Regions from separate parts of the Streptomyces sp. 8N706 genome, predicted to be linked through region 2. Evidence: riboswitches for the same ligand, from Rfam matches in the RefSeq annotation. Region 2 holds a riboswitch; the other holds the start of a gene.
The links. Region 2 has a riboswitch for thiamine pyrophosphate ahead of ACTWQE_RS23090 (thiamine ABC transporter substrate-binding protein). Riboswitches for the same ligand answer to the same signal wherever they lie in the genome.

Region 1: linked by a shared signal. The riboswitch ahead of thiO (glycine oxidase ThiO) and the one ahead of ACTWQE_RS23090 (thiamine ABC transporter substrate-binding protein) in region 2 are both predicted to bind thiamine pyrophosphate.

What each region holds. Positions count from the first base shown of each region.
Region 1 is NZ_JBQQBW010000088.1:24,356-28,732, forward strand. It holds gene ACTWQE_RS25895 (thiazole synthase) at 1-589, opposite strand, end outside; gene thiS (sulfur carrier protein ThiS) at 593-793, opposite strand; gene thiO (glycine oxidase ThiO) at 790-2,049, opposite strand; TPP riboswitch at 2,047-2,159, opposite strand; gene ACTWQE_RS25910 (hypothetical protein) at 2,218-2,559, shown strand; gene ACTWQE_RS25915 (NAD(P)/FAD-dependent oxidoreductase) at 2,714-3,883, shown strand; gene ACTWQE_RS25920 (Rv2175c family DNA-binding protein) at 4,078-4,377, shown strand, end outside.
Region 2 is NZ_JBQQBW010000069.1:26,376-30,752, reverse strand. It holds gene ACTWQE_RS23100 (phosphatidate cytidylyltransferase) at 1-50, shown strand, start outside; gene rlmN (23S rRNA (adenine(2503)-C(2))-methyltransferase RlmN) at 152-1,258, shown strand; TPP riboswitch at 1,317-1,426, shown strand; gene ACTWQE_RS23090 (thiamine ABC transporter substrate-binding protein) at 1,543-2,643, shown strand; gene ACTWQE_RS23085 (ABC transporter permease) at 2,715-4,377, shown strand, end outside.

The DNA of each region.
Region 1 (4,377 bases), on a different contig from region 2:
CGGCGTCGAGGATCACGGGCACGCGCGCGTGCTCGGTGATCAGCTGGAAATTGTGCGGGTTGCGGATGCCCAGACCCGAGCCGATGGGCGACCCCAGCGGCATGATCGCGGCGCAGCCGGCGTCCTCGAGCTTCCGGGCCAGGACGGGGTCGTCATTGGTGTAGGGCAGCACCGTGAAGCCGTCGTCGACCAGGACCTCGGCGGCGTCCAGGAGTTCGACCGGATCGGGCAGCAGGATGCGCTCGTCCGCGACCACCTCCAGCTTGATCCAGTCGGTGCCCAGGGCCTCCCGGGCGAGGCGCGCGGTGAGTACGGCCTCACCCGCGGTGAAGCAGCCGGCGGTGTTCGGCAGGACGCGGATGCCGAGCTTGTCGAGCACGGACAGCACCGAGCCGTGCACGGTCGGGTCGAGGCGTCGCATCGCCACGGTGGTCAGCTCGGTACCGGAGGCGATCAGTGCACGCTCCAGGACGTCGAGGCTCGGGGCGCCGCCCGTTCCCATGATCAACCGGGAGGTGAAGGAGGTACCGCCGATGGTGAGCGGGTCGGTGGCCGTGTCCGCTCCCCGCAGGGGCGCTGTGCCGGTCATCGTTCAGCCTCCCTGGACCGCGGTGAGGACCTCGACGCGGTCGCCGTCGCCGAGCGGGGTGGTGGGCCACTGGCCGCGTGGTACGACGGTCTCGTTGAGTGCGGCGGCGACACCCACGGGTGCGGTGGTCAGACCCGCGACGATCCGGTCCAGAGTGGTCCCCTCGGGGATCTCACGGGGCTCGCCGTTGACGGAGACGGTCATGCGGGCTGCTCCTGCCGTACGGATGCGTCGGAGGCGGGCGTGTTCGTGGAGGCGGGGCCGGAGGCCGGGGCGGGCCCTCCGCCGGGTGAGAAGCGCAGGGGGGTGAACGGGCGTGCCTCCTCGGGGAGTTCGCCGGTGGCCAGGAGTTCGGCCATGGCATCCCCGGTCACCGGGGTGAGCAGCACACCGTTGCGGTGGTGGCCGGTCGCCAGGTGCAGACCGGGCAGCGCGGTCGGCCCGAGCAGCGGCGCGTTGTCGGGCGAACCGGGGCGCAGCCCGGCACGGGTCTCGACGAGCGGGAGTTCGGTGATCCCGGGCACCAGCTCATGGGCGTCACGCAGGAGTTCGTACACCCCGCCCGCGGTGACGGTGGTGTCCCAGCCCAGCTCCTCGCTGGTCGCCCCGAGCACCAGTTCGCCGTTCTCGCGGGGTACGAGATAGACGTGCCCGCCGCGGACCACCGCCCGTACGGTCCGGGAGAGGAACGGCGCGATGCGCCCGGGGACGCGCAGCCGCAGGATCTGGCCCTTGACCGGGCGAACGGGCGGCAGTACGTCGTCGGGGACCCCGGCGAGCCGGCCGCTCCGGCTGCCCCCGGCGAGGACGACCTGTCCAGCGGCGAGTTCCGTGCCGTCGTCGAGGACCGCACCCGCGGCCCGGTCCCGCCGGACCAGGAGCCGCTCGGCCCAGGCGCGGTGCAGGACCACCCCCGCCCGTTCACAGGCCGCGAGGAGGGCCGCCGCGAGCCGGCGGGGGTCGGTCTGGTGGTCGCCGTCGACGCGCAGCCCGCCCCGTACGCACGGAGCGAGCAACGGCTCCAGACGCCGGCACTCGCGCCCCGACAGCCACTGCGAGTCAAGTCCGTACCGGAGTTGGAGCGCATGGAGCTCTCGCAGGTGGGCGCGGTCGTCGGCGTCCAGGGCGACGGCCAGGGTGCCGCAGGCGCGATAGCCGGTGTCCTGGCCGCTCGCCTCCTCCAACTCGGCCGTGAACGCCGGATAGCGGTGAGCGGAGGTGCGGTTGAGACCGAGCAGGGTCTCCTCGCCGTAGTGGAGTTCGGTGACGGCCGCCAGCATTCCCGCGGCGACCTGGGCGGCGCCGCCGCCGGGCGCCGGGTCGGCGATCGCGGTACGCAGCCCGCGCTGCGCCGCCCGCCAGGCCGTGACCAGGCCGATGATGCCGCCCCCGATGACGAGGGCGTCGTAGGTGCGGTGCGCGGTCCCCGCGGAAGCGGTGCTGTCTTCGGGCGCGTGCATGGGCGTCCAGCCCCTCCCTTCGCCGGCATGACCCGGATCAGGTTCGTACGGTCGGAGGCCGCTCAGCCTCCCTCTCAGCCCGGTCCGTCCGGGCTCCCGCGAGTGCTCTACGGTCGTCACCTTAACGTGCCGCACACCCGCCCAGTAAGGACCAGTAAGGAGGGGCCCATGGCCCGGTCGCTGAACGGCCTTGTCCTCGCCCCCGTCACCGACCAGGCACCCGGCCAGGTCGGCACCCGGACCCGGTTCGCCTACCACGAGGCCGGCGGCCGGATCTGGGCGGAGTACTCGGGCGGCGACATCGTCCACGGCCATCTCGTCGGGACGCGCGACGGCGACCGGCTCGACTTCCGCTACGTCCAGCTGGGGCGGGACGGCGCCACCTCCTCCGGCCACTGCGAGAGCACGGTGCTGGAACTGCCCGACGGCCGCATCCGGCTGGAGGAGCGCTGGGAGTGGGAGTCGCGGGAAGGCAGCGGCACCAGTGCGGTCGAGGAGATCCTGCCCTGAAGCGCCCCTGTATTCCCTGGCAGAGCACGCATGATGCTGTGTCAGAAATCTCGCTGCCCGGGTCTGCGGCACCCCCCTGCCACCGTCCTAGAGTGATCGTGTGAGCGAGGACAAGCAGCAGACAGCGCAGCGGGTCGTCATCGTCGGCGCGGGCATGGCGGGCGTGCAGACCGCGGTCGCTCTGCGCGAGCGGGGCTGGAGCGGGGACATCACCCTCCTGGGCGCCGAGCCGCACCAGCCGTACGACCGCCCGCCGCTGTCCAAGGCGGTGCTGCTGGGCAAAGCAGACGGCTCGGCCTTCGACATCGACTTCGCCGCGCTGGACATCGAACTCCTGCTCGGCCGCCAGGTCACATCCCTGCGCCCGGAGGACCACCTCCTGGAGACCGGAGCCGGGCCCGTGCCGTACGACCGGCTCGTCCTCGCCACCGGTGCCGCGCCCATCACGCTGCCCGGCAGTGAGGGCGTTCCCGGCGTACACCTGCTGCGCACCCTCGACGACGCCGAGGCGCTGCGCCCCGTACTGGCGGCGCGACGGGAGGTCGTCGTGGTCGGGGCGGGCTGGATCGGCGCCGAGTTCGCCACCGCCGCACGCGAGGCGGGCTGCGCCGTCACCGTCGTCGAGGCCGCGGACCGCCCCCTCGCGGGGGCCCTCCCCGCCGAGGTCGCCGAGTACATGCGGGCCTGGTACGACGAGAGCGGCGCCCGCCTGGTCACCGGCGCGCGTGTGGCGGCGGTCGAGCCCGGCGCGGTGCTGCTGGAGGACGGCACGCGGCTGCCCGCGGACGCCGTGGTGGTCGGCATCGGCGCGAGGCCCGCCACCGACTGGCTGGCGGGCTCGGGCGTCGAACTGTCCCCGGACGGCTCCGTACGGACCGACGACCGGCTGCGCACCTCCGCGCCGGACGTCTACGCGGTCGGTGACTGCGCCTCCTTCCCGTCCGCCCGGTACGGCGACCGACTGCTCGTCCACCACTGGGACAACGCCCTCCAGGGCCCCCGCACGGTGGCAGCCAACATCGTCGGGGGAGCGGCGGAGGGGCTGGTCTACGACCCGGTGCCCTACTTCTGGTCCGAGCAGTTCGGCCGGTTCGTGCAGTACGCGGGGCACCACGCCGCCGCGGACAGCACGGTGTGGCGGGGTGACCCCACAGGGGCCTCCTGGTCGGTGTGCTGGCTGCGCGACGGTGTCCTGCTCGCGCTGCTGGCGGTCGGCCGGCCGCGCGATCTCGCGCAGGGCCGCAAGCTGATCGAACGCGGAGCCCGGATCGATCCTCGGCGTGCCGCGGATCCCTCGGTGCCGTTGAAATCGGCGGTCCTCTGACACGGCGCGGGGCGGCGGCGCGCCGGAGCCCGTGACCGGACTCCCGCGGGCGCGGGGCGGGGCAGGACCGCTGCCGGACCCCGCTCACAGGGGCGATCGGGACGCCCGGGCCCCGTGCCGCCCCGCCCGGCCACGGCACTGGTCCGGCCGCGCTCGGCTACCGACTGTCAGTCCGAGATGGCAGGCTTGTCCCTGTGACCGAGATTGACACGAAGACCGATGCGCTCGTTCCCGCCTGGCTCACCCTTCCCGACATCGCCGATCGGCTCGGCGTCGAGGTGACCCGTGTCCGGCAGCTGGTCAAGGAAGGCCAGTTGATCGCGGTGCGCCGTGGCGAGAACCGGGTGTTGCAGGTGCCCGCCGATTTCATCGGCGACGGCAAAGTCGTCAAAGGCCTGGCCGGGACGCTGACGCTCCTGAAGGACGACGGCTTCACCGACGAAGAGATGCTGGAGTGGCTCTTCACCCCGGATCCGACCCTGCCCGGCACCCCC
Region 2 (4,377 bases):
CCGCCCCGGTGGTGTGGCTGCTTCTGGTGATCTTTGTCGGACCCGGCTGACCTGCGCAGACGCATCACCGGTTGCCGGTCTCGTACGGGAACGGGGCCTGCCGTATTCGCCTGGCGGGCCCCGTTCGTACGTCTGCGACACTGGGGGGACCATGCCTGCACCCGGAGAACTCACTTTCGCCGTGCCGCGCGGAGCCAAGAAGCCCCCGCGGCACCTTGCTGACCTCACCCCCGCCGAGCGCCGCGAGGCTGTCGCCGCCATCGGAGAGAAGCCCTTCCGCGCCGGCCAGGTGTCGCGTCACTACTTCGCCCGCTACACCGACGACCCGGCGGCCTGGACGGATATCCCCGCGGCGGCCCGCGAGAAGCTGGCGGCCGAACTGCTGCCCGAGCTGATGTCCGTGGTGCGGCACCTCTCCTGCGACGCCGACACCACGCGTAAGACCCTGTGGCGGCTCTTCGACGGCACGCTCGTCGAGTCCGTGCTGATGCGCTACCCGGACCGGGTGACCATGTGCATCTCCTCCCAGGCGGGCTGCGGCATGAACTGCCCCTTCTGCGCCACCGGCCAGGCGGGGCTGGACCGCAATCTGTCGACCGCCGAGATCGTGCACCAGATCGTCGACGGTATGCGGGCCCTGCGCGACGGGGAGATCGCCGGCGGGCCCGCACGGCTGTCCAATATCGTCTTCATGGGCATGGGCGAGCCGCTGGCCAACTACAACCGGGTCCTCGGCGCGATCCGCCGCCTCACCGACCCCGAGCCCGACGGGCTGGGCCTGTCCCAGCGCGGGATCACCGTCTCGACGGTCGGTCTCGTGCCCGCGATGCTGCGGTTCGCCGACGAGGGCCTGAAGTGCCGCCTCGCGGTCTCCCTGCACGCGCCCGACGACGAGCTCCGCGACACCCTGGTGCCCGTGAACACGCGCTGGAAGGTCCGCGAGGTCCTGGACGCGGCCTGGGAGTACGCGGAGAGGTCCGGCCGCCGGATCTCCATCGAGTACGCCCTGATCAGGGACATCAACGACCAGGCATGGCGGGCGGACCTGCTCGGCCGTCTCCTCAAGGGTCACGGGGTGCACGTCAACCTCATCCCGCTCAACCCCACCCCGGGCTCGAAGTGGACGGCGTCCCGGCCCGAGGACGAGAAGGCGTTCGTGGCCGCGCTGGAGGCACACGGGGTGCCCGTGACCGTACGGGACACCCGCGGCCAGGAGATCGACGGGGCCTGCGGTCAGCTGGCGGCCTCCGAACGCTGAGCGACCCGTCCCGGGTTCCGGGCCGGGGCCGGTTGCTAGTGTGTGATCGAACAAACGCACATTCCGACAGGGGAGCGCCACAGCGCTGAGAGTGCGGCATCGTCAGGCCGCAGACCCTCGAACCTGAACCGGGTCATTCCGGCGTAGGGAGTTCGGTCACCACTCATGCTGTTGCGCCCCGCCGGGCAGCCGTTTCCGTACGGCGCCGGGCGGGGCCGCGTCTCTTCCTGGGCGGGGGTCCGGAGCCGGTCCGGTCCCGGAGAACGCAGCCAGGAGGAAACTCAGTGAACACCACCACCAAGGCCGTCGCCACCAGAGTCACCGCCACCGCCCTCACCGCGGCCCTCGGGATATCGGGGCTGGCCGCCTGCGGCGGGTCGGGTGGTTCCGGGAGCGGCGGTCCGGCGTCGAAGACCGTCACGCTCGTCAGCCATGACTCGTTCCTCGCCTCGGACGCGGTGCTGAAGGAGTTCACCAGGAAGACCGGCTACCGGGTGAAGGTGCTGCGCGGCGGTGACGCGGGCGCGGCCGTGAACCAGGAGATCCTCTCCAAGGGCAACCCCCGCGGGGACGTCTTCTTCGGTGTGGACAACACACTGCTCTCCCGCGCCCTCGACAAGGATCTGTTCACGCCGTACGAGGCGAAGGGGCTGGCGCGGGTGGACCGCGAGGTGCAGCTCGACGCGGGCAGGCACCGGGTCACTCCCGTCGACACCGGGGACATCTGCGTCAACTACGACCGGAAGTACTTCGCCGACAAGAAGCTGGCCCCGCCGCGTACCTTCGACGACCTGGTCAAGCCGCGCTACAGGAACCTGCTGGTCACCGAGAACGCGGCCACATCCTCCCCCGGACTGGCGTTCGTGCTGGCCACCGCCGCGAAGTACGGGGACGACGGCTGGCGGGGCTACTGGAAGAAGCTGAAGGCCAACGGCGTCGAGGTGGTCGACGGCTGGGAGCAGGCCTACAACGACCGCTTCTCCGGCTCCGCCGGCGGCAAGGGCAAGGGCGACAAGCCGCTCGTCGTCTCCTACGCCTCCAGCCCGTCCGCCGAGGTGGTGAACCTGAAGCCGAGGCCCGAGAAGGCCCCGACGGGCGTCGCGACCGGTACCTGCTTCCGGCAGGTCGAGTTCGCCGGACTGCTGGACGGGGCGAAGAACGAGAAGGGTGGCAAGGCGCTGCTCGACTTCCTGCTCAGCGAGCGCTTCCAGGAGGACGTGCCGCTGCAGATGTTCGTCAACCCGGTGCTCCGGGGCGCCGAGCTGCCGGAGGTGTTCACCACGTACGGGGTGAAGGTCGAGCACCCGGAGACCCTGCCCCCGGAGAAGATCGCCGCCAACCGTGAGCAGTGGGTCGAGCAGTGGTCCTCGCTCGTTCTGCGGTAAGAGCGCTCCGCGGGCCCGGTCGGCGCGACGCGCGGCGGCCGGGCTCCGGGACAGTGGTGCGTCTTGCCCTGATGGCCGTGCCCGTCGCGTTCTTCGGCGTCTTCTTCGGCTATCCGGTGGCCGCCATCGTCGGGCGGGGCCTGCGGGAAGGCGGGCGCTGGCAGGCCGGCCGGATCGGCGAGGTCCTCGCCGAACCGGAGCTGCTGCACGTGCTGTGGTTCACCCTGTGGCAGGCGGCCGCCTCGACCGGGCTGACCCTGGCGATCGCGCTGCCCGGGGCATACGTCTTCGCCCGGTTCGACTTCCCCGGCAAGCAGCTGCTGCGGGCTGTCGTGGTCGTGCCGTTCGTCCTGCCGACCGTCGTGGCCGGGTCGGCGTTCCTGGCGCTGCTGGGGCGTGGCGGGATGCTGGACCAGCTCTGGGGCGTCCGGCTCGACACCACGGTCTGGGCGATCCTGCTCGCGCACGTCTTCTTCAACTACGCCGTGGTGGTCCGCACCGTCGGCGGCCTGTGGTCCCAGCTCGACCCTCGGCAGGAGGAGGCAGCCCGGGTGCTCGGCGCCGGCCGGTTCGCGGCATGGCGCCGGGTCACCCTGCCCGCGCTCGCCCCGTCCGTGGCCGCCGCCGCCCTGATGGTCTTCCTCTTCACCTTCACCTCCTTCGGCGCCGTCCAGATCCTCGGCGGCCCGCGCTACTCCACCCTGGAGGTGGAGATCTACCGGCAGACCGCGCAGCTGCTGGACCTTCCGACGGCCGCCGTTCTGACGCTGGTGCAGTTCGCCGCCGTGGCCGCCATCCTCGCCGTGCACGGGTGGACCGTACGGCGCCGGGAGTCCGCCCTGAAGCTCGTCGACGCGGCCTCCACCGCCCGGCGGCCGCGGGGACCGGGACAGTGGGCCCTGCTCGGGAGCGTGCTCGCCGTGGTCGCGCTGCTGATCGTGGTGCCGTTGGGCGTGCTGGTGGAGCGCTCCCTCGCCGGGCCCGACGGGTACGGACTGGCCTTCTACCGGGCTCTGGAGTCCTCCGCCGCCGGCGGCGGGACCTTCGTCGTCGCGCCGCTGCAGGCCGTCTGGAACTCGCTGCGGTACGCGGCGGTGGCGACCGTGATCGCCCTGGTGGTGGGCGGGCTCGCGGCCGCGGCGCTGACCCGCGCGGGTGGGCCGGAGGGCGCGCCGGGGCGGAGAGCGGGGACGGCGCGGGAGCGGGAGAGCAGTGACCGCGGCGTCGTCAGGGGGCGGCGCGCCGCCGTCCGCGGTGGAACCCGCCGGGCCGCGGGGCCCGTGCTCGACCCGCAGGGCCGCGCCCCGCATGCCGCCGGAGGCGCCGTGAGGCTGATCCGGGGGTTCGACGCGCTGCTGATGCTGCCGCTGGGCACCTCCGCGGTGACCGTCGGCTTCGGCTTCCTCATCGCGCTGGACGAGCCGCCGCTGGATCTGCGTGCCTCGTGGTTCCTGGTGCCCCTCGCCCAGGCGCTGGTGGGCGTGCCGTTCGTCGTGCGCACCATGCTGCCGGTACTCCGGGCCGTGGACGTCCGGCTGCGGGAAGCCGCGGCGGTTCTCGGCGCCTCTCCGCTGCGGGCCTGGCGGGAGGTGGATCTGCCGCTGGTGCGGCGGGCGTTGCTGGTGGCGGCCGGTTTCGCCTTCGCGATCTCCCTCGGGGAGTTCGGAGCGACCGTGTTCATCGCCCGTCCGGACAACCCGACCCTCCCGGTGGCGGTGGCCCGGTTCCTGGGCC